Regions from separate parts of the Azospirillum sp. 11R-A genome, predicted to be linked through region 1. Evidence: riboswitches for the same ligand, from Rfam matches in the RefSeq annotation. Region 1 holds a riboswitch; each other region holds the start of a gene.

Region 1 (5,694 bases):
CTCGCGCGCGGCGCGGGCCGCTTCGATCAGCTGGGGCAGCTCTGCGGTGTCGGCCATCGGCTCAGCGTTCCTTCACATAGGGGATGCCGCTCGCCTTGGGGGCGATGGCCTTGCCGACGAAGCCGGCCAGCAGCAGGACGGTCAGCACATAAGGCAGCATCTGGATGAACTGCACCGGGATGACGCCGATGCCCGGCAGGACAACGCCCTGGAGGCGGACCTGCACCGCGTCGGTGAAGGCGAACAGCAGGCAGGCGAACAGGGTCGGGCCCGGCCGCCATTTGCCGAAGATCAGCGCCGCCAGTGCCAGATAGCCCTTGCCGGCGGTCATGTCGCGGACGAAGCCGGCGCCATGGCCGGTGGAGAGATACGAGCCGGCCATGCCGGTCAGCACGCCGGTGACCAGCAGCGCCTGATAGCGCAGCTTCGCCACCGACAGGCCGGCGGTGTCGACCGCCGCCGGATTCTCGCCCACCGCCCGCAGCCGCAGCCCGAAGCGGGAGCGGTAGAGCACCCAATGGGTGGCGATCACCAGGACCAGCGTCACCCAGATCAGGACATTGTTGCCGTTGAGCAGCTCGCGATAGACCGGCCCAAGGACAGGAACGCCGGACAGGGCCTCGACCCCCGGCAACTCCACCGCGGGGATGCGCGCCTGGTTGGGCAGCAGCGGGGTCTGTCCGCCCTGCTGGAACCAGGCATAGGCCAGCGTCGGCGCCAGCCCGGCGACCAGGATGTTGATCGCCATGCCCGACACCACCTGATTGCCGTTGTGGGTGATGCAGGCGAAGCCGTGGACTATCGCCAGCGCCACCCCGGCGGCGATGCCGGCCAGCAGCCCCAGCCACGGGTTCAGCGTGGCCGAGGCGACGGCGGCGGAGAAGAAGGCGCCGGCCAGCATCTTGCCTTCCAGCCCGATGTCGACCACGCCGGCCCGCTCGCAATACATGCCGGCGAAGGCGGCCAGCACCAGCGGGGTCGCCACGCGGATGGTGGCGCCCAGCAGCTGCAAGGCCAGAAGCAGCGCGTCTTCCATCGCTCAGCCCCTCCCCCCGGTTGCGGCATCCGCGGCGGCAGCACCGCCGCGGCGGCGGAACAGCGCCTCCACCTGCGGCTTGAACAAATTCTCCATCGCACCGGCGAACAGGATGACCAGACCCTGGATGACCATCACCAGCTCGCGGTTGATCGTCGGGTATTCGAAGGACAGCTGGCCGCCGCCCTGCGCCAGAACACCGAACAGCAGTGCCGCCAGAATGATCCCGACCGGATGGTTGCGCCCCATCAGCGCCACGGCGATGCCGACGAAGCCGACGCCGCCGGTGAAGTTCAGGATCACCCGGTGCTGCACGCCCAGAATCTCGTTCACGCCCACGAAGCCGGCGAGCGCGCCGGAGATCAGCATGGCGATGACGATGTTGCGCGCCGGCGAGATGCCGGCATAGACCGCCGCCCGCTCGTTCCGGCCGACCGTGCGCAGCTCGTAGCCCCAGCGGGTGCGGCGCAGGAAGATGTGGAACAGAACGCAGCAGGCCAGCGCCCACAGGAAGGACAGGTTCAGCGGCGAGGCCGGGATGGCGATGCCGAACCAGCCCAGCGCCCGGTCCATCGACGGCAGCCAGACGCCGGGATCGAACTCGCGCGTTTCCGGCGACTGGCTGCCGGGGCGGATCAGCACGTCCACCAGCAGCCAGGTCATGATCGACGCGGCGATGAAGTTGAACATGATCGTCGTGATGACGATGTGGCTGCCGCGCTTGGCCTGGAGCCAGGCCGGGATAAAGGCCCAGGCGGCCCCGAACAGGGCCGAGGCCAGCACCGCCAGCACCGCCACCACCGGCCAGGGCCAGCCGGTCAGCGCCAGCGCCACCAGCCCGGCGCCGAGCCCGCCCAGATAGGCCTGCCCCTCGCCGCCGATGTTGAACAGCCCGCAATGGAAGGCGATGGCGACCGCCAGCCCGGTGAAGATGTAGTCGGTGGTGTAATAGAGGGTGTAGCCGATGGCCTCCGGGTATCCCAGGGCCTCCGACAGCAGCAGCGACAGCACGTCCACCGGATTCTCGCCGATCACCAGGATCACCAGCCCCGACAGCACGAAGGCCGCGACGAGGTTGAAAACCGGCAGCAGCGCATACCCGACCCAGCCCGGCACTGCGCCCGGCTGGCCCTTCCCCGATCCGCTCAGCAGCACCGGCGTCTCCTGGATTGCCCCTTGCCGGGGATTCTTAACCGCCAACGCTCTGCCGACCAAGCATTTCATGGTGCGGGGAATCCAAGCATCGCCTGGAGTTGGAAGGATTACAAAAAGTCTTGCCGCAACGCAGCATTCTGGCATGCTTCTTACCCATAGAAATTTTATGGCTATGGAGCATGACCGATGCCGCTCGACATCCCGCAGACCTTTCGCCACCACGTCTTCTGCTGCGCCCAGCAACGTCCGCCCGGTCATCCGCGCGGCAGCTGCGCCGCCAAGGGGGCGCATTCGCTGTGGCAGCGGCTCGATCAGAAAATCCAGGGCAAGGGCGTGACCGACATCGGCATGGCGATGACCGGCTGCCTCGGCTTCTGCTCCGCCGGGCCGCTGATGGTGGTGTATCCGGAAGGCATCTGGTACCGGCCGGAAACGCCGGAGGACATCGACGAGATCGTCGACTCGCATCTGGTCAACGATGCGCCGGTCGAGCGGCTGGTGATGGTACTGACGCGTTGAGGCGAGAGGGGGGCGCACGAGCCGGCTCTTGACCTTGGCTGCGCCTACCAGACCTGCGGTTGCGGCATTGGGACGCGGGCGCATTTGCCCATAATGTGGGCAGACCCCGCCATTGCCGTTCCGAACCGAGTCCATGACCGACGCCGAAACCGCCGACCTGCTGCCCGCCGAGGCCGATTCGGTTCCCTATGCCGTCGGCTGCTTCCTGGGCGCGATCCTGCTGTTCGCGGCGATGGACACGCTCATCAAATTCCTGACCGCCGATTACCCGGTGCCGCAGCTGATGTTCGTGCGCTCGCTGGTCGCCTTTCTGCTGGTGGGCGGCTACACCCTGACGTGCGGCGGCGGGATCGCGGCGATGCGGACGCGGCGGCCCCTGGGGCATGTCTGGCGCGCCTTCGCCGGGCTGATCTCGATGGGATGCTTCTTCTATGCCTTCCGCGAACTGCCTTTGGCCGACGTCTATGTGCTGAGCTTCGCCGGTCCGCTGTTCATCACCGCGCTGTCGGCGCCGCTGCTGGGCGAGCCGGTGGGCTGGCGCCGCTGGGCCGCCGTGGTGGTCGGGTTCGGCGGCGTGGTGGTGATGGCGCAGCCGTCGGCCGGGGCGCCGCTGGTGCCGGTGCTGGTCGGGCTGTGCGCCGCCCTGTTCTATGCGCTGGCCGCACTGGCCGTGCGCGGCCTGTCGCGGACGGAAACCAGCGCGTCCATCGTGCTCTACCTGCTGCTGACGACGACGGTGGTCAGCGGGGCGCTGGCCGTGCCGGTCTGGACGGCGCCCACCGCTTTCGCGCTGGGGCTGATGGCGCTGGTCGGGGCCATCGGCGCCGGGGCGCAGGTCCTGCTGACCCAGGCCTTCCGCCGCGCGCCGCCGGCGGTGGTGGCACCCTTCGAATATACCGGCATGGTCTGGGCCAGCCTGTTCGGCTGGCTGGTGTTCGGCGACCTGCCGACGGAGCCGGTCCTGGCCGGCGCTATGGTGATCATCGGCAGCGGGCTCTACATCCTGCATCGTGAAACCATGGTGGCGCGCCGCCGGTTGGGTTCTTGACAGGACAGGGCCGGCGGCGACACTCTCGCCGCCTGTTCACGGCTGGGGTGCCCGTGCGGATGCCGGTTCGGTGGTCGCACGGGCTGAGACAACACCCATCGAACCTGATCCGGGTCATGCCGGCGAAGGGAGCCGACCGGAACCCGACGGACCCGCTGAAAGCTGCTGCAAAGCGCCCCGTCCCCTCCGCGTCGCCCCAACCGCCGGCGCGTGTCGAGGAGTTTTCGGTCATGCGGCGCACGCTTCCCCTCCTGATCGGCCTGCTGGCCGCATCCTCCTGCCTGTCGTCCGTCTGTCTGTCGTCCGCCGCCCGTGCCGACGACACGCTGTCCTTCCCGGTGCTGGTGCCGCTGACCGGCTTCCTGTCGCTGGAGGGCACCAGCCAGCGCAATGGCGCCGTCCTGGCGCTGAAGCAGACGCCGGCCGGCGTCGCCATCGCCTCGGAGGTCGTCGACACCGGCACCTCGCCCGAAGCGGCGGTGACGGCGCTGGAGCGCGCGGCCGGCCGCGGCACGGTGGGCGCGGTCGCCGCCAGCATGCTCGGCACCCAGATGCTGGCGATGCTGCCGCTGGCTGGCGAGCTGAAGCTGCCGCTGGTCACCGTGTCGGGCACCGCCTCGATCACCGAGCAGGGCAATCCCTGGGTCTTCCGCTTCTTCCCCGGCGACGCGGTGACCAAGGCCGCCCATGCCCGCTATGTGGTGGAGGAGCTGGGCAAGCGGCAGCCGGCCGTCATCTACCAGACCACCGCCTACGGCCAGAGCGGCAAGGCCCATCTCGACGCCGCCTTCAAGGCGCTGGGCGTCACGCCCGTCTTCGAGGAGGGGGTGGACCCGGCGGCCAAGGATCTGCTGCCGGTGCTGACCAAGGCGCTCGCCGCCAAGCCGGACGTGCTGGTCCTGCACCTGCATTCCGGACCGACCGCGCTGCTGCTGCGGCAGGCGGCGTCCAGCGGCGTGACCCTGCCCATCGTCGCCGGCTCCGCCATGCATCAGCCGAGCACCGCCGCCCTGCTGGAACCGGCGGAGCTGAAGGGCGTCTGCGCCGAGACAGCGGCCTCGCCGATTTCCGGCGGCACGCCGGAGGTCAAGGCCTTCACCGACGCCTACCGCGCCGCCTTCGGCAAGGAGCCGGACGCCTTCGCGCTCGGCCAGTATGACGGCATGACCATGGTGCTGGAGGCGGTGAAGGCCGGCGCCCGGTCGCCGGACGCGATCCGCAAGGCGCTGTCCGCCGAGAGCTTCAAGGGCCTCGCCATGACCTACAAGTCCGACGGCAAGGGCAACATGGCCCATTCCGCCGTCATCGTCTGCTATGACGGGGCCAGCCGCGTGCCGGTGCTGGTGAAGCGGTACGACGACCCGACGCTTGCGGCGAAGTGAGCGGATGGCGGCGCTTCAACTGCTGGTCAACGGGGTGGCGCTGGGGGCGGCCTATGCCCTGGTGGCGCTGGGCTTCGTGCTGGTGCTGAACGCCACCTCGGCGGTGAATTTCGCCCAGGGCGATCTCGTGATGGCCGGCGGGTTGCTGGCGGTGGCGGCGGCGCCGCTGATCCCGCTGCCGGGCATCGTCCTGCTGCCGGTCGTTCTGGTGCTGATGGCGGCGCTGGGGCTGCTGCTGGCACTGGCGGCTTATCTGCCGCTGCGCCGCCGGCCGCCGGTCTCGGTCTTCATCAGCACCATCGCGGTTGGCATCATCCTGCAGAACGGTGCCGCCATTCTGTTCGGGCCGGAGCCGCGCGCCGCGCCGCCTTTGTTCGGCGACGACACGCTGCACATCGCCGGGCTGGCGGTGCCCGAGCAATCGCTCGCCATCGTCGCGGTGGCGGGGCTGCTGATCGGCGCGCAGCAATGGGTGTTCGCCCGCACCCAGCTCGGCCGCCGGCTGCGCGCCACGGCGCAGGATCCGGAGATGGCGCGGGCCTGCGGCGTGCCGG
Region 2 (5,694 bases), on a different contig from region 1:
TCCAGCTTCATCGACGGCCTGCGCGTCACCGACAAGGAGACGGTCGAGGTGGTCGAGATGGTGCTGGCCGGCTCCATCAACAAGCAGATCGTCGCCGCCATCAACAGCGCCGGCGGCCGTGCCGTCGGCCTGTCGGGCAAGGACAGCAACCTGATCACCGCCCGCCGTCTGGAGCGCGTTCAGCGCGATCCCGACAGCAACATCGAGCGGGTGCTGGACCTGGGATTCGTCGGCGAGCCCTACAAGGTGAACCCGCAGATCCTGCATGCGCTCGCCCAGTCGGACATCATCCCGGTGATCGCGCCGGTCGGCTTCGACGTGAACGGCGACACCTACAACATCAATGCCGACACGGCGGCCGGCGCGGTCGCGGCGGCGGTGAAGGCGGCGCGCTTCTTCCTGCTGACCGACGTCGCCGGTGTGCTCGACAAGGAAAAGAAGCTGATCGAGAAGATGTCACTGGAGGATGCCCACAAGGCCATCGCCGACGGCACCGCTTCGGGCGGCATGATCCCGAAAATCGAGACCTGCATCGGCGCGGTGGAGCAGGGCGTCGATGCCGCTGTTATCCTGGATGGCCGCGTGCCGCATGCGCTGCTGCTGGAGATCTTCACCGAGGGCGGCGCCGGCACCCTGATCGGCAAGGCCTGACGCTGTCCGAAGGGGACTGTCATGGGGGACCGATGAGCGATCTGCGCAAGGAGTTGCTCCGCCAGATGAAGGCCATCCGGGAGAGGATGGACCCGAAGCTGGTGGAGCGTGCCAGGCTGGCCGCTTTGGGCAAGGTCCCCTATGACAGCGATGCGGCGAAGGAGGCGGTCGGCCATTTCCTCGACGCCAAGCGGGACGGCGGCGCCTTCCGCCGCAAGCTGGAGCAGGCGCTGAAGGACGAGGGCGCGTCGCTCGACCTCGATGGGGAGAAGGCGCCGCCCCCGGCGAAGCCGCGGCGCGGTGGCCGCGTCACCTAGGTCGGGCGCCCGAACCGCGCCAATGCAAGGAGCACAGCCTTGCTGCATGTTTTCGTCAATGACGGCGGTCTGCTGCGCTGGGACAGGGAGGCCGCGGACGAGTCGGTCCCGTTCCCCGAGTCCGCCGTGTGGCTGGACCTGATCAACCCGACGCCCGACGAGCTGACGCGGGCGGAGGCGCTGATCGGCACCGGCCTGCCCACCCGCGAGCAGATGGCGGAGATCGAGGAGTCGAGCCGCCTGCGCGTGGCCGGCGGTGCCTTGACCATGACCGTCACCGCACTGGTCTGGGCCGACACCGACGAGCCGCGCATCGCCACCGTCAGCTTCGTGCTGGCCGGCCGGCGGCTGGTGACCATCCACGACATCGATCCGCAGGCCCTGCTGGCCTTCCGCCGCCGCGCCACCCATGGGCAGGTGTCCGCATCCCGCGGCGAACTGGTGCTGGCCGCACTGGTGGACGGGATGATCGACCGCACGTCGGTCGTGCTGCGGCGGACCGGAGTGGAGATGGATGCGCTGAACCGCCGCTATTTCCGCGGGCGCAAGCTGCGCTCCCGCGGCGAGACGCTGGACGACGCGCAGACGCTGAAGCGCATCGGCCATGCCGGCCATCTGATCGGCAAGGCGCGGATCAGTCTGGCCAGCCTCACCCGGATGACCGACTTCCTGGCGCGCGGCGATGGCTGGAACGCCGGCAAGGCGACTCGGCGCTGGGCCAAGACCACGCTGCAGGATCTGCGCGGGCTGGACCAATATGCCCGCTTCCTCTCCGGCAAGGTTGCCCTGGCGCTCGACACCGCTCTGGGCCAGATCAATGTCGAGCAGAACGAGATCGTCAAGATCGTGTCGGTCCTGACCGTCCTGCTCTATCCGCCGACCCTGGTCGCCAGCATCGGCGGCATGAACTTCACCGAAATGCCGGGCAGCCAGTCGCCCTTCGGCTATGCCAGCGCCTTGGGGCTGATGCTGTTGTCGGCCTTGCTGCCGATGGTCTATGTGCGGTCGAAGCGCTGGATGTAACGCATTTCCACAATATGGCAGGCGGATCGTCCGCAGCGCTTTCCTTTTGACACGACCGTCCGTCGGCGGCAGGATGGGCCGCATTCCAGGGGGGTCCCGACAGGGGGCTGAGATACCAACGGCCGGACGGCGCACTGCGCAAGCCGGCAGCGTGGTGACCCTTCGAACCTGATCCGGGTCATACCGGCGAAGGGAGGGACCTCGTGACGGGCCGAATCTCGCCCCGTCCGGCCGTATCGGCCCCGCCATGTCGGGGAACCATTCCGAAACGGCCCGCACGAAGATACCGCACCTCCGTCCGCAGTCCCGGGTTTGTCCGCCCAACTCCGACGGAGAAACCCAATGCCTAAGGACTTCAACGAGAACGCCATCCGCATTTCGACCGGCCCGCTGCCGTCGTCGCGGAAAATCCATGTGCCCGGCACGCGCTTTCCCGACCTGCGCGTCGCCCTGCGCGAGATCGCGCTGTCGGGCGGCGAGCCGCCGCTGACCGTCTATGACGCCTCAGGCCCCTACACCGACGAGTCGGTCGCCATCGACGTGCGGGCCGGCCTGTCCAAGCACCGCCGCGACTGGATCCTGGCGCGCGGCGATGTCGAGCCCGCCGACAACGGCGTGCTGCGCGCCAAGGACGGCGTGGCGGTGACCCAGATGGCCTACGCCCGCGCCGGCATCGTCACCGCGGAGATGGAGTACATCGCCGTGCGCGAGAATCTCGGCCGCGCCGCAGCACTTGAGGCTACCCGCGACGGCGAGGATTTCGGTGCCGAGATCCCCGACTTCATCACCCCGGAGTTCGTCCGTGACGAGGTGGCGCGCGGGCGGGCGATCATCCCGTCCAACGTCAACCACCCCGAGTCGGAGCCGATGATCATCGGCCGCAACTTCCTGACCAAGATCAACGCCAACATCGGCAACTCCGCCGTGACCTCCTCCATCGAGGAGGAGGTGGAGAAGATGGTCTGGTCGATCCGCTGGGGCGCCGACACCGTGATGGATTTGTCCACCGGCGCCGACATCCACCAGACCCGTGAATGGATCCTGCGCAACTCCCCGGTTCCGATCGGCACCGTGCCGATCTATCAGGCGCTGGAGAAGGTCAAGGGCAAGGCCGAGGACCTAACCTGGGAGCTGTTCCGCGACACGCTGATCGAGCAGGCGGAGCAGGGCGTCGATTACTTCACCATCCATGCCGGCCTGCGGCTGGCCCACATCCCGCTGACGGCCAAGCGGGTGACCGGCATCGTCTCGCGCGGCGGCTCGATCATCGCCAAATGGTGCCTGGCGCATCACCGCGAGAATTTCCTCTACGACCATTTCGCCGACATCGTCGAGATCTGCCGGACCTATGACGTGGCGCTCTCGATGGGCGACGGGCTGCGGCCGGGCAGCCAGGCCGATGCCAACGATGCCGCCCAGTTCGCCGAGCTGGAGACCCTGGGCGAACTGACGAAGATCGCCTGGGCGCGCGACGTGCAGGTGATGATCGAAGGGCCGGGCCATGTGCCGATGCACAAGATCAAGCACAATGTCGAGAAGCAGCTGGCGCTGTGCGGCGAGGCGCCCTTCTACACGCTGGGGCCGTTGGTGACCGACATCGCGCCGGGTTACGACCACATCACCAGCGCCATCGGTGCGGCGATGATCGGCTGGTTCGGCACGGCGATGCTCTGCTACGTCACGCCGAAGGAGCATCTCGGTTTGCCCGACCGCGACGACGTGAAGGCCGGCGTCATCGCCTACAAGATCGCCGCCCATGCCGCCGACCTTGCCAAGGGTCACCCGGCGGCGCGGTTGCGCGACGATGCCATGTCGCGCGCCCGCTTCTCCTTCCGCTGGCTCGACCAGTTCGCCCTGTCGCTCGATCCCGACACGGCGATGGCCTATCACGACGAGACCCTGCCGGCGGAAGGCGCCAAGACCGCGCATTTCTGTTCGATGTGCGGGCCGAAATTCTGCTCGATGAAGATCACGCAGGAAATCCGCGACGCCGCGGAATCCGGCATGGCCGAGATGTCGGAGAAGTTCCGCCAGTCGGGCGGGGAAATCTACCAGCCGGCAGCAGAATAAAGTCTGGCGGGGGGCGGGTTGCCGCCCCTTCCGTCAGTCCGCGTACCGGATCTCCAGCACTTCGACTTGCTCCATCCCGGCCGGGGTGCGGACATCCACCAGATCGCCCTTCCGCGCCTTCAGCAGGGCGCGGGCCATGGGGGAAATCCAGCTGACATGGCCGCGGTCGGGGTCGACCTCGTCGGCGCCGACGATGGTGATGGTGTTCTCCGCCCCATCCTCGCGGGCATAGGTGACGGTGGCGCCGAAGAAGACCTGTTCGCGGTTCTTCTGGTCCTGCGGATTGACCACCACCGCCGATTCCAGCCGCTTGTTCAGGAAACGGATGCGGCGGTCGATCTCGCGCAGGCGCTTCTTGCCGTAGAGATAATCGCCATTCTCCGAGCGGTCGCCATTGCCGGCGGCCCAGGACACCACCTCCACCACCTTCGGCCGCTCCACCCGCAGCAGGTGGCGCAGTTCCTCCTGCATGCGCTGGAAGCCGGGCGGGGTCATGTAGTTCTTGAAGCCCTGCGGCAACGGTGCCGGATCGTCGAGGTCGTCGTCGTCCTGCGTGTCGTTCTCGCGGGTGAAGGCCTTGCTCATGGTCCGACCTGTCCTGTGGCAGGGGTGATAACGTCCGGGAAAAGGAAAAGGCGCCTTGCGGCGCCTTTTCCCGTTCCAGAGGTCCCGGTTGGGCCGTTGGGCTTACCGCTTCCACCAGCCGCGGCGCGGCTTGGCATCGGCGTCGGCATCGGCGTCGTTGTCAGCCGCAGCCGGCTCGGGAGCCGGGGCCGGCGTGGCGGCCGGGGTGGGCTTGGCGGCGGCTTCGGCCGGGGCCTCGGCAGCAGCCTTGCGCTTGCGCGGCGACGCCTTCTTCGGCGCGGCTTCGGCAACGGTCTCCGCCGGCGCTTCGACCGCAGCGGCGGCCTTGCGCTTGCGGCCCTTGGCCGGCGCTTCGGCGACGACCGCCGGGGTGGGCTCGGGCGCGGCTTCGACCGGAGCCTCGGCGGCGGCCTTGCGCTTGCGCGCCGCCTTCTTCGGCGTGGCTTCGGCAACGGCTTCCACCGGCGCTTCGACCGGGGCAGCGGCCTTGCGCTTGCGGCCCTTGGCCGGCGCTTCGGCGACGACCGCCGGGGTGGGCTCGGGCGCGGCTTCGACCGGAGCCTCGGCGGCGGCCTTGCGCTTGCGCGACGCCTTCCTGGCGGGCGCCTTGGCGGCGGTCTCGGCCTGAGCCGGGGCCGGCGCGGTCACCGGAACCGGAGCTTCCTCGACCGCCGGAGCGGCTTCGCCGGCCAGGATCCAGTCGAGATCGCTCGCCTCGGCCGAAGCCTGCGCCGTCTGGACCGGAGCGCCCTGGACCGGAGCGGCGGCGGGCTGCTGGTCGCCGGCGTCCTCGCCGCCCTCCAGGCCTTCCGCACCCTCGCGGCGCGACCGGCGACGGCCACCGCGCTTGCCGCGGCGGCGCTTCTTGCGGCCATCGCCGTTGCGCTCGCCGGCATCGGCACCGGTCTCGTCCTCGCCGTCATCCTCATCCTCGTCGTCGCCTTCAGCGTCGGCGTCGGCGGAGTCGGCCGCAGGTTCGGAGATGGCGGCACCGGGGATGGCTTCGGCGGCAACCGGCAGAACGCTCTCATCGGCGTCCTGGCCAGCG
Region 3 (5,694 bases), on a different contig from region 1:
GCTGGTAGGAGACGGCGATGTCGGCGCCGCCGGCCGCCACCAGCTTCGGCGGGTCGTTGGGGTCGGCCGGGGCGGTCAGGGTGACCTCAAGCCCGGCATCCTTGAAGAAACCCTTCTCCTGCGCCACCACCAGCGGGGCGTGGTCCGGGTTGACGAACCAGTCCAGCATCACGGACAGCTTGTCCTGGGCCAGCGCGGGAAGCGAGGTCATCAGGCCGGCGGCGATCAGGCCGGCGGTGAAAAGATGCTTCATCGGGTGTCTCTCCCCCTTCAAGGGTTGGCGTCTTCGGCAGGTTGGGTATCGGGTTGCCAGGGCAGGGCACGGCGGGCCAGCGCATCGACGGCGGCGTACAGCGTCACCGCGAACAGCCCCAGCACCAGCACGGCGGCGAACAGAAGATCGATCTGCATGCGGGCATTGGCGTGCAGCATCAGGTAGCCAAGTCCGGAGGACGACCCCACCCATTCGCCGATCACCGCCCCGATGGGCGCCACCGCGGCGGCCACCCTTACGCCGGACCAGAAGGCGGGCAGGGCGGCCGGCAGGCGGATGCTCCACAGGATCGCGGCGGGCGAGGCGCCCATGGTGCGGGCAAGGTCGAGCCAGCCGGGATCGGTGCGCCGCAGCCCGTCGAACAGCGCGGTCGTTACCGGGAAATAGATGACCAGCACCGCCATGGCGATCTTGGACGCCATGCCATAGCCGAGCCACAGCACCAGCAGCGGCGCCAGTGCGAAGACCGGGATGGCCTGGCTGACCAGAAGCAGCGGCATCAGCCAGCGCCGTGCCGTGCGGAACCGCGCGAGCAGCAAAGCGCTGACCCCGCCCAGCGCCACGCCGGCCACCAGCCCGATCAGAATTTCGGCCAGCGTGGTCAGGCCATGGGTCAGCAGCAGAGGGGCCTGCCGCTGCATGGCGTCCGCCACCGCCAGCGGACCGGGCAGCAGGTAGCGCGGCAGCCCGGTGGCCCAGACCAGCGCCTGCCAGCCGGCGACCAGCACCAGCAGGGTGATCGCGCCGCGCAGTAGCGCCTTCATTCCGCCAGCCTCCGCAACAGTTCGGCCTGATGCGCCAGCAGGTCCGGATCGTCGACCCGGCGCGGCACCGGGCCGGAGGGCTCCAGCGCCGGCCCCATGATGGCCGGCCGGCCGGTCATCACATGCAGGCGGTCGCCGATACGCAGCGCCTCCAGCGGGTCGTGGGTGACCATCAGGACGGTGCGGCCGGCCAGCGTCTCCGCCGCCGTTTCCTGCAAGCGCAACCGGGTGATGGCGTCGAGCGCGGAGAAGGGCTCGTCCATCAGGACCAGCGGCTTGTCCTCCATCAGGGTGCGGGCCAACGCCACGCGCTGCTTCTGCCCACCGGACAGGGCGGCGGGACGGTCGCGCTCGCGCCCCGCCAAACCGACGCGATCCAGCAGCGCGCGGGCCTGCTCCACCCGCGCCGGATCGGGACGGCGGTGGCGCAGCCGGTCGCCGAGCAGCACATTGTCGAGAACGGTCAGCCAGGGCAGCAGCAGGTCCTGCTGCGCCATGTAGGCGATCCGGCCGGCCAACGGCCGCCGGTCGCCGGTGACCACCTCGGTCGGCGGCTCCGGCTCGGCCAAACCTGCAAGGATGCGCAGGAGCGTGGTCTTGCCGACGCCGCTCGGCCCCAGCAGGCAGGTGGTCCGCCCGGCCGGCAGCTCCAGCGTCAGGTCGGAGAACAGGAGCGTGCCGCCATAGGTCAGCCGCGCGCGCGCGATGGTCACCGAAAGCGGCGTCATCGCAGGCACGCGGGCATGCATCGTGGAGTGGCGGAGATGGAAAGGGTGCGGTCCCGCATCACTGATCCCTACGCCGGCATGAACCGGATCAGGTTCCAGGGGTCGTCCCGCAACAGGACCTCTCAGCCGCCCATCGGCTCCCCCCAGTGAAGGCGGCGACTATAGGCGCGGACGATCCGTGACCGCAAGCATTGCCGGATGCCGCTTCCAGCATGCGGAAGCGGGCGGCTTGACCGCACCGCCGCGGCGCCTAGTTTCTGACGGGCATCGAGGAGTGCCCGTCCTGACCACGCCCTTTCGCACACCGCTGTTCATCGGCGGGGAAATCTACCGCGGCTCGACCTATGGGCCGAAGCATCCGCTGGCGATTCCACGCGTGTCGACCGCCATCGACCTCAGCCGCGCCATGGGCTGGCTGCCGGACGAGGTCTATCTCGACACCCATGTGGCGAGCGAACGCGAACTGGCGCGCTTCCATACCGCCGACTACATCGCCGCGCTGAAGCGGGCGGAGGCCGAGCAGCGGGTCGACGAGGCGACCGCCACCCGCCACAATCTCGGCAAGCTGGAAAATCCCGTCTTCGCCGAGATGTACCGGCGGCCGGCCCATAGCAGCGGATCGGCGTTGCAGGCGGCCAGGATTCTCGGCGACCGGCCGGCCGGTCTTGTCTATGCGCCGGCCGCCGGGACGCATCATGCGCGGCGCGACCGGGCCAGCGGCTTCTGCTATTTCAACGCGCCGGTTCTCGGCATTCTGGAACTGATCGACCATGGGCTGGAGCGGGTCCTCTATGTCGATCTCGACGCCCATCATGGCGACGGGGTGGAGGAGGCCTTCGCCGACGACGACCGGGTGCTGACTGTGTCGATCCATGAGGATGGGCGCTGGCCCTACACCGGCAAGGCGGAGGAACGCGCCGGCGGCATGGCCCGCAATCTGCCGGTGCCACCGGGCTTCAACGACAGCGAGATGGAGCATGTGATGGAGGCGGCGGTCCTGCCGCTGGCCCGTGCCTTCCGTCCGCAGGCGATGGTGATCCAGACCGGTGCCGATGCCTTGGCCGAGGATCCGTTGAGCCGGCTGGAGTTGTCCAACCGCGCGCTGTGGGATGCTGTGGCGGCGCTGCTTCCGCTGGCGCCGCGGGTTCTGGTGGTCGGCGGCGGCGGCTATAATCCCTGGTCGGTCGGGCGTTGCTGGGCCGGGATCTGGGCGGTGATGAACGGCATCGATCCCGCCGTGCGGCCGACGGCGGAGGCGGTGGCGGTGCTGCGCGCCCTGACCTGGAACCGCGCCGCCGGCCGCAATCCGCCGGACCATTGGTTCACCACGCTCGGCGACGAGCGGCGTCCCGGACCGGTGCGGGACGCGGTGAAGCGGGTGGCTGAGACTGCCATGTCCTGAAGGATGGCGCTGTCCTGACCCACAGCCGGCCGACTCATTCCGACGAATTTCGAACCAACCTGTGACGATTCGTTGACGGGGTCGGATTGTTCGTTGATTCTCTTTTTTACTGCGCCGGTGCAGCTTCCGCGTCGGGTGATGCGGGCTTCGGCAGGATTCGCGGGCAGGATTTGCGGTAGGAGGACGGCCGGGCGGATGTCGAACACGACGCTGTTCCTGATCGCCATCGTCATCATCATGCTGGCTGCCGTCCCGGTCGCCATGATGCTGAAGGATTTCCTGCCGAACATCATGGAAAAGAGCAGCGGCCTGGATCAGGTCGAGAACCGCATCTACGTCCTGCATGCCGAGGCGCAGGACCTTCAAAACCGGGTGAACCATCTGGTCCAGCGCCGGAACAGCCAGTCTTCCGACCGCAACCGGCTGGAAAGCGATATCCGCAAGGCGGAAAAGCAGGTCCGGGACCTCTCGGACCAGCCGCCGATGTTCGTGCATGAGGTCGGCGACCCGCAGGCCGGGCTGATGAAATTCGTCGCGACGGTGACGCAGGAGAAGGCGTCTGCCGCTGCCCGCGCCGCCGGTGAGCGGGCGCAAGTCAACCCCATCTGGCGCTGCACGAACGTGGCCGAGGTCTGGGCGTCCAGCTTCGACGAGGCCAAGCAGATGTGCGATGTGGCCTTCCCGTTCAAAATGGGTTTCCAGAAGACGTTCATGCGTGGCGATGCGCGGGCCGGAGGCAAGGCCGCCGGCAAGGGCGTGCCGACGCCGCCCGCCACCGCCCGGGCGAAGGTGGGCGGCGTCACATGATGATCAACTTCATCATCGTCCTGGCCATCGTCGCCATCGGTGCCTGGCTCGGCAACATCCTGATGAGCGTCGAGCAGAGGGTGTCGCAGGCGCGCCAGCGCGTCCGCGGCGTCCGCAACAACCTCGACAAGCTGGATGCCACCATCCACCGCCTGCATCGGGAGGAGGAGACCCTCCATGCCGAAATCGAGGAACTGACCCGGGAGATGGTGGAGCTGCGCAAGAAGCAGACGGAGGTGCAACAGCGCCTGACCGAAGCGCAGTCGAAGCGTCGTCCGCAGATCCTGATCCTGACCGACCGGCGCAATCCCGGCGACAAGGAATGGCTGGTCACCGTGGTGAACCAGCAGATCGGCGAGATCGATGCTGCCCACCCTCTGGCCGTCGAATGGGCACGGGGGCGCCAGTATCTCGTCTGGGCGGAGTCGGACCGCGAGGCCGGCGAACGTGCCAACCGCCGCTTCAGCGCCCGGCCCGGCTATCAGGTGCGGTCGGTGGCCCCGGTGAAGGAAGATCTCTACAGCGCCAGCCCGGCCCAAAGCGCCGCGTAGAAGAGCGCCCCGCAGATATCAAAAAGCCCCTCTTCCGCCGGGGAAGAAGGGCTTTTCGTGAAGGTCCGTCTCAGCTCGTTCCCAGGCTTCAGCGCGCCTTCGCGGTGGCCGGGGTCTGGCGGAAGGCGTCGTGCAGGTAGGGCGACAGCGACTGGCGCATGTTGCGCAGCCATTCGTGGATGATGATCAGCGAACGGGAGGCGACTGGCGGGGTCATGCCCAGCTTCACCAGATCCTCGCGGGTCATCGTCGCCACCTGATCCAGCCGGTGGCCGGTCAGGCGCGCCCAGGCCGGGGCGGTGCAGGGCTGCATGGAGATGACCTGCAGGCCCTCGCGCTCCACCATCTCCGCCTTGCGGCGAGCATACTGGCTGTCCTCCAGCTGGGAGAACGGGCCGGAGAAGCCGTTTTCCACCAGGACGCGCTTGGCCTTCGGGGCGATGGTCGCCACCCGCTCCAGCGTCGTCATGCCGGTGGACAGCGAGGCGAGATCGACGGTCACCGGGACCATGAAGGTCAACCGTTCGCCTTCGCCGACGTAATAGTCGAAGCCCGACACCTCGGCCCAGTTGAAGAACCACTGCGAGATGTTGCCGCCGAAGTCATACAGACGGCCGCCGCGCTGCAATTCCGGCCCGATCAGGTCCCAGAACTCGTAGAAGCCGTCACCCGAGCCCATCATGTTCATGAAGTCCTGGGTGATGCGGCGGTGTTCGACCACGTCCGGGCCGAACAGGCGGGCGAGACGCTCGTTCACCTCGTACTCGACGACCTTCAGCTGCAGGCCTTCCAGCATGGCGGTCGCCATCAGGTGATGGGACAGCAGCGTCTTGCCGACGCCGCCGCGGTCATTGAGGACGAAGATCGTGCCCAGCATGCGATCGCCTTTCCAGTATGCGTTTGTTGAGTCGTCTTGGGTCATCGTGGCAGGCATCGGTGGGAATACAGGAGAGCCGGTGCCCCGCGCAACCGCCGTGGACGTCCGATGGGAAGCCGGCTGCGGTTCCGGCCTAGTCATTGCGGGTTCGGGAGGCGTTTCATCCTCCCCGGTTCCAGTCTCGTCCTCTGCCGGCCGGTCTTCGGCAACGGCGGTCGCCGGTGCGAGCAGGTCCAGGGCAGGGGAGGCGGGTTGTGAAGGTTCCTCGACGGCTTTCGGGGCCGGTTCGCC
Region 4 (5,694 bases), on a different contig from region 1:
AGCTCCATCGCCAGCGCCGCGTCGGACGCGGTGCCGATGCCGGCATCCAGCACCACCGGCACCGGGCTGCGGGCGCAGATCGTCTCGATGGCGTGCGGGTTGCGGATGCCCATGCCGGAGCCGATGAAGGCCCCCAGCGGCATCACCGCCGCCGCCCCCAGGTCGGCCAGCTTGCGGCAGGTCACCGGATCGTCGTTGCAATAGGGCAGCACGACGAAGCCGTCATTCACCAGCTCCTCGGTGGCGCGCAGCAACTCCTCCACGTCGGGATAAAGCAGTTCGCGGTCGCCGATGACCTCCAGCTTGATCCAGGACGTGTCCAGCGCCTCGCGCGACAGCTGGGCGGTCAGCACGGCCTCCTTTGCGGTCATGCAGCCGGCGGTGTTGGGCAGCAGCCCGACCGGCCCGTTCGGGCGCCGGGCGGTGGCGCGGGCCAGCACGTCGACGAGGCTTTCCGAATAGCCGTCCAGGCTGATGCGGCGGATCGCCAGCGTGACCAGTTCGCTGCCGCTGGCCGCCAGCGCGTCGAGCATCACCTGCTGGTTCGGATAGCCGGCAGTGCCGAGGAACAGCCGCGAGCCGAGGCTGCGCCCGGCGATGGTGAGGGTGTCGGTGGGCATGGGGAGAGCCTTTTGCAAAAGCCCTCTCCTCTGACTGGCCTGGGGAATTCCCCCTCTCCCCCGGGGGGGGGGGGAGAGGGGATCCTTCCCGGGCTGGTCACGGGAGAGGGAAATTCAGGGTCAGCCGCCCTGGATGGGGCGGACGATTTCCAGGCTGTCGCCGGGCTGAAGCGGAGTCTCCGGCCAGCGGCGGCGGGGGACCACGGCGCCGTTCAGAGCGACCGCGACGCCGAGTGTTCCGGCGGCGATGCCGCGCCCGGCCAGGAACTCGGCGACGGAGGCGGCGGACAGCGGCTCTTCGCGGCCGTTGACGCGGATGGCTTCACGTGAAACGGCGGTCATGCGGCGGCTCCCGCGGCGACGAAGCGGTCGGCGGCGAAGGGGCGCAGCAGCGGGTCGGTCTCGCCGGTCAGCACCAGACGGGCGATGCCGTCGGCGGTCACCGGGGTCAGCAGGATGCCGTTGCGGTGGTGGCCAGTGGCGTGGATCAGGCCGGGAATGCCGCTCTCGCCCAGGATCGGCGCATCGTCACGGCTGCCGGGACGGAAACCCGCCCACGCTTCCTCGATGGGCAGCTCGGCGATGCCCGGCAGCGCCCGCCACGCTCCTTCCAGCAGGGCGAACTGGCCGCCGGCGGTCAGGCGGTCGTCGAAGCCGCGCTCCTCCGTCGTGGCGCCGATCAGCAGCCGGCCGTCCAGCCGCGGGATCAGGTAGGTGCCGGGCGTCCACACCACATGGCGCAGCAGCGGCTGACGGGGGTCCATGCGCAGGCAGACCATCTGCCCCTTCACCGGACGTACCGGCGGCTTCGCGGCGGGCGGCAGCCCAGGCACCCCGGCCGACCACGCCCCGGCGGCCAGCACCACCTGGTCGGCCCGGTGCAGCGTCTCAGCCAACCGCACCCCGACGGCGCGCCCGCCCTCCACCGCCAGCGCCACCTCGCCGCACCGCTCATGCAGATGGGCGCCGGCAGCCTCGGCGGCGCGGCGCAAGGCGGCTGCGACCTTGCGGTTGTCGACCTGATGGTCGCCGGCACAGAACAGGGCGCCGGCAACACCCGGTTGCAGGAAGGGTTCGCGCCGCCGCACCTCGGCCCCGTTGAGCCACTCCACCGGCAATCCCAGATCGCGCTGGAACCCGTGCAGGAAGCGGACCTTCGCGGCATCGTCGGCGGTCAGCGCGATGACCATCGTGCCTTCGCTGCGCAGGTCGACGGCCATGCCGCTCGCCGCTTCGAGATCGCGGGCGAAGTCCGGCCACAGGGCCTGCGACGCGCGGGTCAGCGGCAGCAGCCCCTCCTCACCCGGCTCGGTTTCGACACAGGCGGCCAGCATGCCGCCGGCGGCATGGGTGGCGCCGCGCCCGGCCTCCCCCCGCTCGAAGACATCGACGCGGCAGCCGGCCGACGCCAGCCTCCAGGCGATGGCGAGGCCGATGCAACCGGCGCCGATGACAGCAACGGAAGGACGGAGTCCCGGCGCGGAAACGGAATATGGATGCGGTTCTGGCGCATGGATCATGCGGCGGCTCCCTTCGCTGGAATTACCCAGACAGGTTCGATGGGTGTGTTCTCAGCCGCGCGACCACCGCACGGCACCCCAGGCCTATGGATTGCCTTATGCCAATGTTCCGCTGGCCCCACAAGCGGAATCGACCGTCGCCCGGCCCGCCGCATCTGCCTGCAGCCCAACCAGACGATGGATGCGGCGACAGGCCGCAGCCGGATACGGAGTCCCCCCGACAGGAAACGCTACCAATCGGCAGCTAAATTGTCGGCAAAATGAGCCATACCCGGGCACTCACAGCAGAAAACGGGCGCCGCCAATGCGCGGGATGAACAACAAAGACGACCGAGGATTCGCCAGCATGCTGTCTTTCTTCCGCTCGGACTCCCCGACCTCCCCCGTCCCCGGCACCCCGGTCGGCACCCCAGCCGGCAGGTCCGAACCGGCAGCGCACGCCGCCGGACCGGCGGAACAGCCGATCCGCAGCCTGTGCCTGCCGGCGGGGCAGATCGGTGCCGCGGCGCTGGACGGGCTGAGTTTCGCCGCCGGGGCGCCGGCGCTGGTCGTCGGCTTCGTGTCGCCGCATGTCGATTTTGCCGCCACCGCGCGGGCGGTCCGCTCCGCCCTGCCGGCGGCGACCCAGCTGGTGCTGGTCTCCACCGCGGGCGAACTGTGCGCGACCGAGGGCCAGCCGCTCTACCGCAAGGCCGGTGACCGCTGGGACAGCGTGGTGCTGCAATCCTTCAGCCCGCGCCTGCTCGCCGGGGTCAGCATCCAGTCGGTCCCGCTGCATTGCGACGACCTGCGCGGCGGCCGCCCGACGCGCGACGTGCCGGCCCGGGTTGAGGCGATCCGCGGCGAGCTCGACCGCATCCGCGTCCCCTTCCCCGTCGACAGCCACGACACGGTGGCGCTGACCTTCATCGACGGGCTGTCGGCCAGCGAAAGCTGGTTCATGGAGGCGGTCTACCGCTCCGGCCATTTCCCCTGCCTGTTCATCGGCGGCTCGGCCGGCGGCAAGCTCGACTTCCGCAACACCCATCTGTTCGACGGCCAGCGCGTGCTGGAGAACGTGGCGGTGACGATCTTCCTGAAGATGGCGCCCGGCATCCGCTACGGCATCTTCAAGTCGCAGAATTTCCGGCCGACCCAGACCCGCTTCGCCGTGGTCGACGCCGACCCGATGCGCCGCATCGTGCGCAGCGTGATCGACCGCGACGGCTTCGAGGTCGTCGGCTTCATCGACGCGCTCGCCAAATCCCTGCGCTGCAAGCCGCAGGAGTTGCCGGGCAAGCTGGCGAAGAACACCTTCGCCATCGAGATGGAGGGAGAGCTGTTCGTCCGCTCCATCTCCGGCTTCGATTTCGAGAAGGGGGAGGTCGCCTTCTACTGCGACGTCAATCCCGGCGACTCGCTGTGCCTGGTGGAGGCGACCGACTTCGTCCGCCAGACGGAGGACGACCTCTCGGCCTATCTGCGCAACAAGCCGCGGCCGGTCGGCGCCATCCTGAACGACTGCATCCTGCGCCGGCTGAACAACCCCGACCAGCTGTCGCGGGTCCATGCCTTCGACGGGCTGGCCGCCGCCGGCTTCTCCACCTTCGGCGAGCTGCTGGGCATCAACATCAACCAGACCCTGTCGGCGCTGATGTTCTTCGAGGTGCCGCCCGGCGCCGCCTTCTCCGACGACATGGTCGACCGTTTCCCGGTGCATTACGCCCGGTTCCAGAGCTATTTCATCGCCACCCGCTACAACCGGCTGGAGCTGCTGAGCCGCATCCGCAACAGCGTGATCGAGCGGATGCACAGCTATCTCGACGCGCTGGTGACGCTGACCGGCGGCGTGCAGGAGACCGCCAGCTATGCCGCGCGCATCGGCGGCTCGATGTCGGCGATCGAGGCGACGCTGAACCGCCACGCCACTCTGTTCGACGGCCACGCCGACCGCAAGGAGGCGCTGGTCCGCGAATTCAACCAGCTGTCCACGGTGGTGAAGAGCATCGAGAAGGTGCTGGCGGTGATCGACGGCATCGCCAGCCAGACCAACCTGCTGGCGCTCAACGCCACCATCGAGGCCGCCCGTGCGGGAGAGGCCGGAAAGGGCTTCGCCGTGGTGGCGGCGGAGGTGCGCAAGCTGGCCAACGACACCAAGCAGACGCTGGCCGACACCCGCCGCGCCATCGACCAGGTGGTGACCTCCGTCCGCTCCGTCGGCGGCCAGCTCGACGACACCAGCGCCCGCATGGACGAGGCCGCCACCGCCTCGCAGGAGTTGCAGACCGACATCCATGGGGTGATCGATGAGGTGGAGGGCGCCCAGAAGGCCATCGAAGGCCGCCTGTCCGACATGAACGATCATGCCCGCCGCATGGAGGACATCAACCGCTACATCGCCTTCCTGAAGCAGCTCGACCGGGCGGGGTGAGCGGGCGGCGGCCCGACACCTCACGCCAAAAACCCGTGCAGGAACCAGCGCGGGGTCTCGTCAGGGCAGTACAGGCCGGCGCGGAACAGCCAGAACCGCCGGCCGCCGTCATCCTCCACACGGTAATAGTCGCGCACCGCCGGCCCCAGCGACCCTTGCCCACGCCACCATTCGCATTCGATGCGCTCCGGCCCCTCGGCCCGGCGCACACGGTGGGGCACGCCGCGCCAGACGAACAGCAGCGGCGGGTCGTCGGGCAGCGGGGCGGTGGCCTCAACCGGCTCGGGCGGGGTCAGCAGGCGCAGGGGGCGCGGTTGCCCGGCGGGCCAGGGCTTCGGCGCCGGCAGGCGCTCCATCGGCGGATGCGGCGCCACGCAGCGCTCCGGCAGCCAGCTTTCCCGCGGCACCAGCCGCAGCACCGCCCGTTCCCCCAGCCGCAGCGTCAGCCGGTCGACCAGTTCGGCCAGTTGGTCGTCATTCCCCTGATCGCCGGCCTCCCCTCCGTCGATTGCAGTCTGGACGGCGGACAGCGGTCCCGTCTCGGTCGCCGACAGCACCAGGGTTTCCAGCCCCGGCCCCGGCTCGATGCGCTCGAGCAGCGGGGCGAACAGCCGGGCAAGAGCCACCGGGTCGCGGGTCGGGCGGCTGGTGCCGAGCGTCAGGCTCTGCGGTTCGTCGTCCACCCGCTGGTCGGTGCGGTGGGCATCCAGCCGCAGCCGGCGCGCCCCCTGCCCCGCCGCCTCCAGCCCCTTGCACAGCCTCCCCAGCAGATGGCGCAGCGCCCCGGCAATCGATTCGGGCGTGGCGATCGGTTCGGCGAAGGTCAGGCGCTCGCGATGGTCCGGCACCGGCCGGCGAGGGGAGATCGGCTCGTCCAGCCGGCCGAAGGCCTGATCGTACCGTTGCATCAACCCGGCTCCGAACCGCGCCGCCAGCCCCGCCCGCGGCATGGCATGCAGGTCGCCGATCCGGCGCAGGCCCAGCGCATGCAGCCCCTCCACCGTCTCCGCCGGCAACCGCAGGGCAGAGAGCGGCAGGCCGTCCAACGCCTCACGACGACGCTGCTCCGGACTGCCGAACCGCACCAGCCCCCAGGCGGCGGCCGGGGTGTCGGCGATGGCGGCGCGGGCGGCGAAGCCGGCGG

Evidence for each region. A riboswitch is a leader RNA that binds a small molecule or an ion and turns the genes downstream of it on or off. The one in region 1 is predicted to bind thiamine pyrophosphate.
Region 2: it holds a riboswitch for thiamine pyrophosphate, as region 1 does, so the genes downstream of both, thiC (phosphomethylpyrimidine synthase ThiC) here and VH569_RS23905 (ABC transporter substrate-binding protein) in region 1, are expected to answer to the same signal.
Region 3: it holds a riboswitch for thiamine pyrophosphate, as region 1 does, so the genes downstream of both, VH569_RS15865 (ABC transporter ATP-binding protein) here and VH569_RS23905 (ABC transporter substrate-binding protein) in region 1, are expected to answer to the same signal.
Region 4: it holds a riboswitch for thiamine pyrophosphate, as region 1 does, so the genes downstream of both, thiO (glycine oxidase ThiO) here and VH569_RS23905 (ABC transporter substrate-binding protein) in region 1, are expected to answer to the same signal.

The regions. Positions count from the first base shown of each region.
Region 1 covers NZ_JBCEBL010000020.1:86,228-91,921, forward strand. The annotation lists gene cdd (cytidine deaminase) at 1-57, opposite strand, end outside; gene VH569_RS23885 (ABC transporter permease) at 62-1,036, opposite strand; gene VH569_RS23890 (ABC transporter permease) at 1,040-2,191, opposite strand; gene VH569_RS23895 ((2Fe-2S) ferredoxin domain-containing protein) at 2,378-2,710, shown strand; gene VH569_RS23900 (DMT family transporter) at 2,844-3,758, shown strand; TPP riboswitch at 3,792-3,906, shown strand; gene VH569_RS23905 (ABC transporter substrate-binding protein) at 3,989-5,140, shown strand; gene VH569_RS23910 (branched-chain amino acid ABC transporter permease) at 5,145-5,694, shown strand, end outside.
Region 2 covers NZ_JBCEBL010000003.1:352,723-358,416, reverse strand. The annotation lists gene argB (acetylglutamate kinase) at 1-651, shown strand, start outside; gene VH569_RS07400 (hypothetical protein) at 684-968, shown strand; gene VH569_RS07395 (magnesium transporter CorA family protein) at 1,008-1,991, shown strand; TPP riboswitch at 2,069-2,203, shown strand; gene thiC (phosphomethylpyrimidine synthase ThiC) at 2,334-4,061, shown strand; gene greB (transcription elongation factor GreB) at 4,095-4,646, opposite strand; gene VH569_RS07380 (Rne/Rng family ribonuclease) at 4,749-5,694, opposite strand, start outside.
Region 3 covers NZ_JBCEBL010000010.1:110,641-116,334, forward strand. The annotation lists gene VH569_RS15855 (ABC transporter substrate-binding protein) at 1-253, opposite strand, end outside; gene VH569_RS15860 (ABC transporter permease) at 271-1,038, opposite strand; gene VH569_RS15865 (ABC transporter ATP-binding protein) at 1,035-1,766, opposite strand; TPP riboswitch at 1,814-1,920, opposite strand; gene VH569_RS15870 (acetoin utilization protein AcuC) at 2,041-3,168, shown strand; gene VH569_RS15875 (hypothetical protein) at 3,241-3,975, shown strand; gene VH569_RS15880 (hypothetical protein) at 3,972-4,526, shown strand; gene VH569_RS15885 (hypothetical protein) at 4,615-5,694, opposite strand, start outside.
Region 4 covers NZ_JBCEBL010000037.1:7,886-13,579, forward strand. The annotation lists gene VH569_RS31440 (thiazole synthase) at 1-620, opposite strand, end outside; gene thiS (sulfur carrier protein ThiS) at 741-962, opposite strand; gene thiO (glycine oxidase ThiO) at 959-2,140, opposite strand; TPP riboswitch at 2,132-2,231, opposite strand; gene VH569_RS31455 (methyl-accepting chemotaxis protein) at 2,487-4,550, shown strand; gene VH569_RS31460 (DNA polymerase Y family protein) at 4,571-5,694, opposite strand, start outside.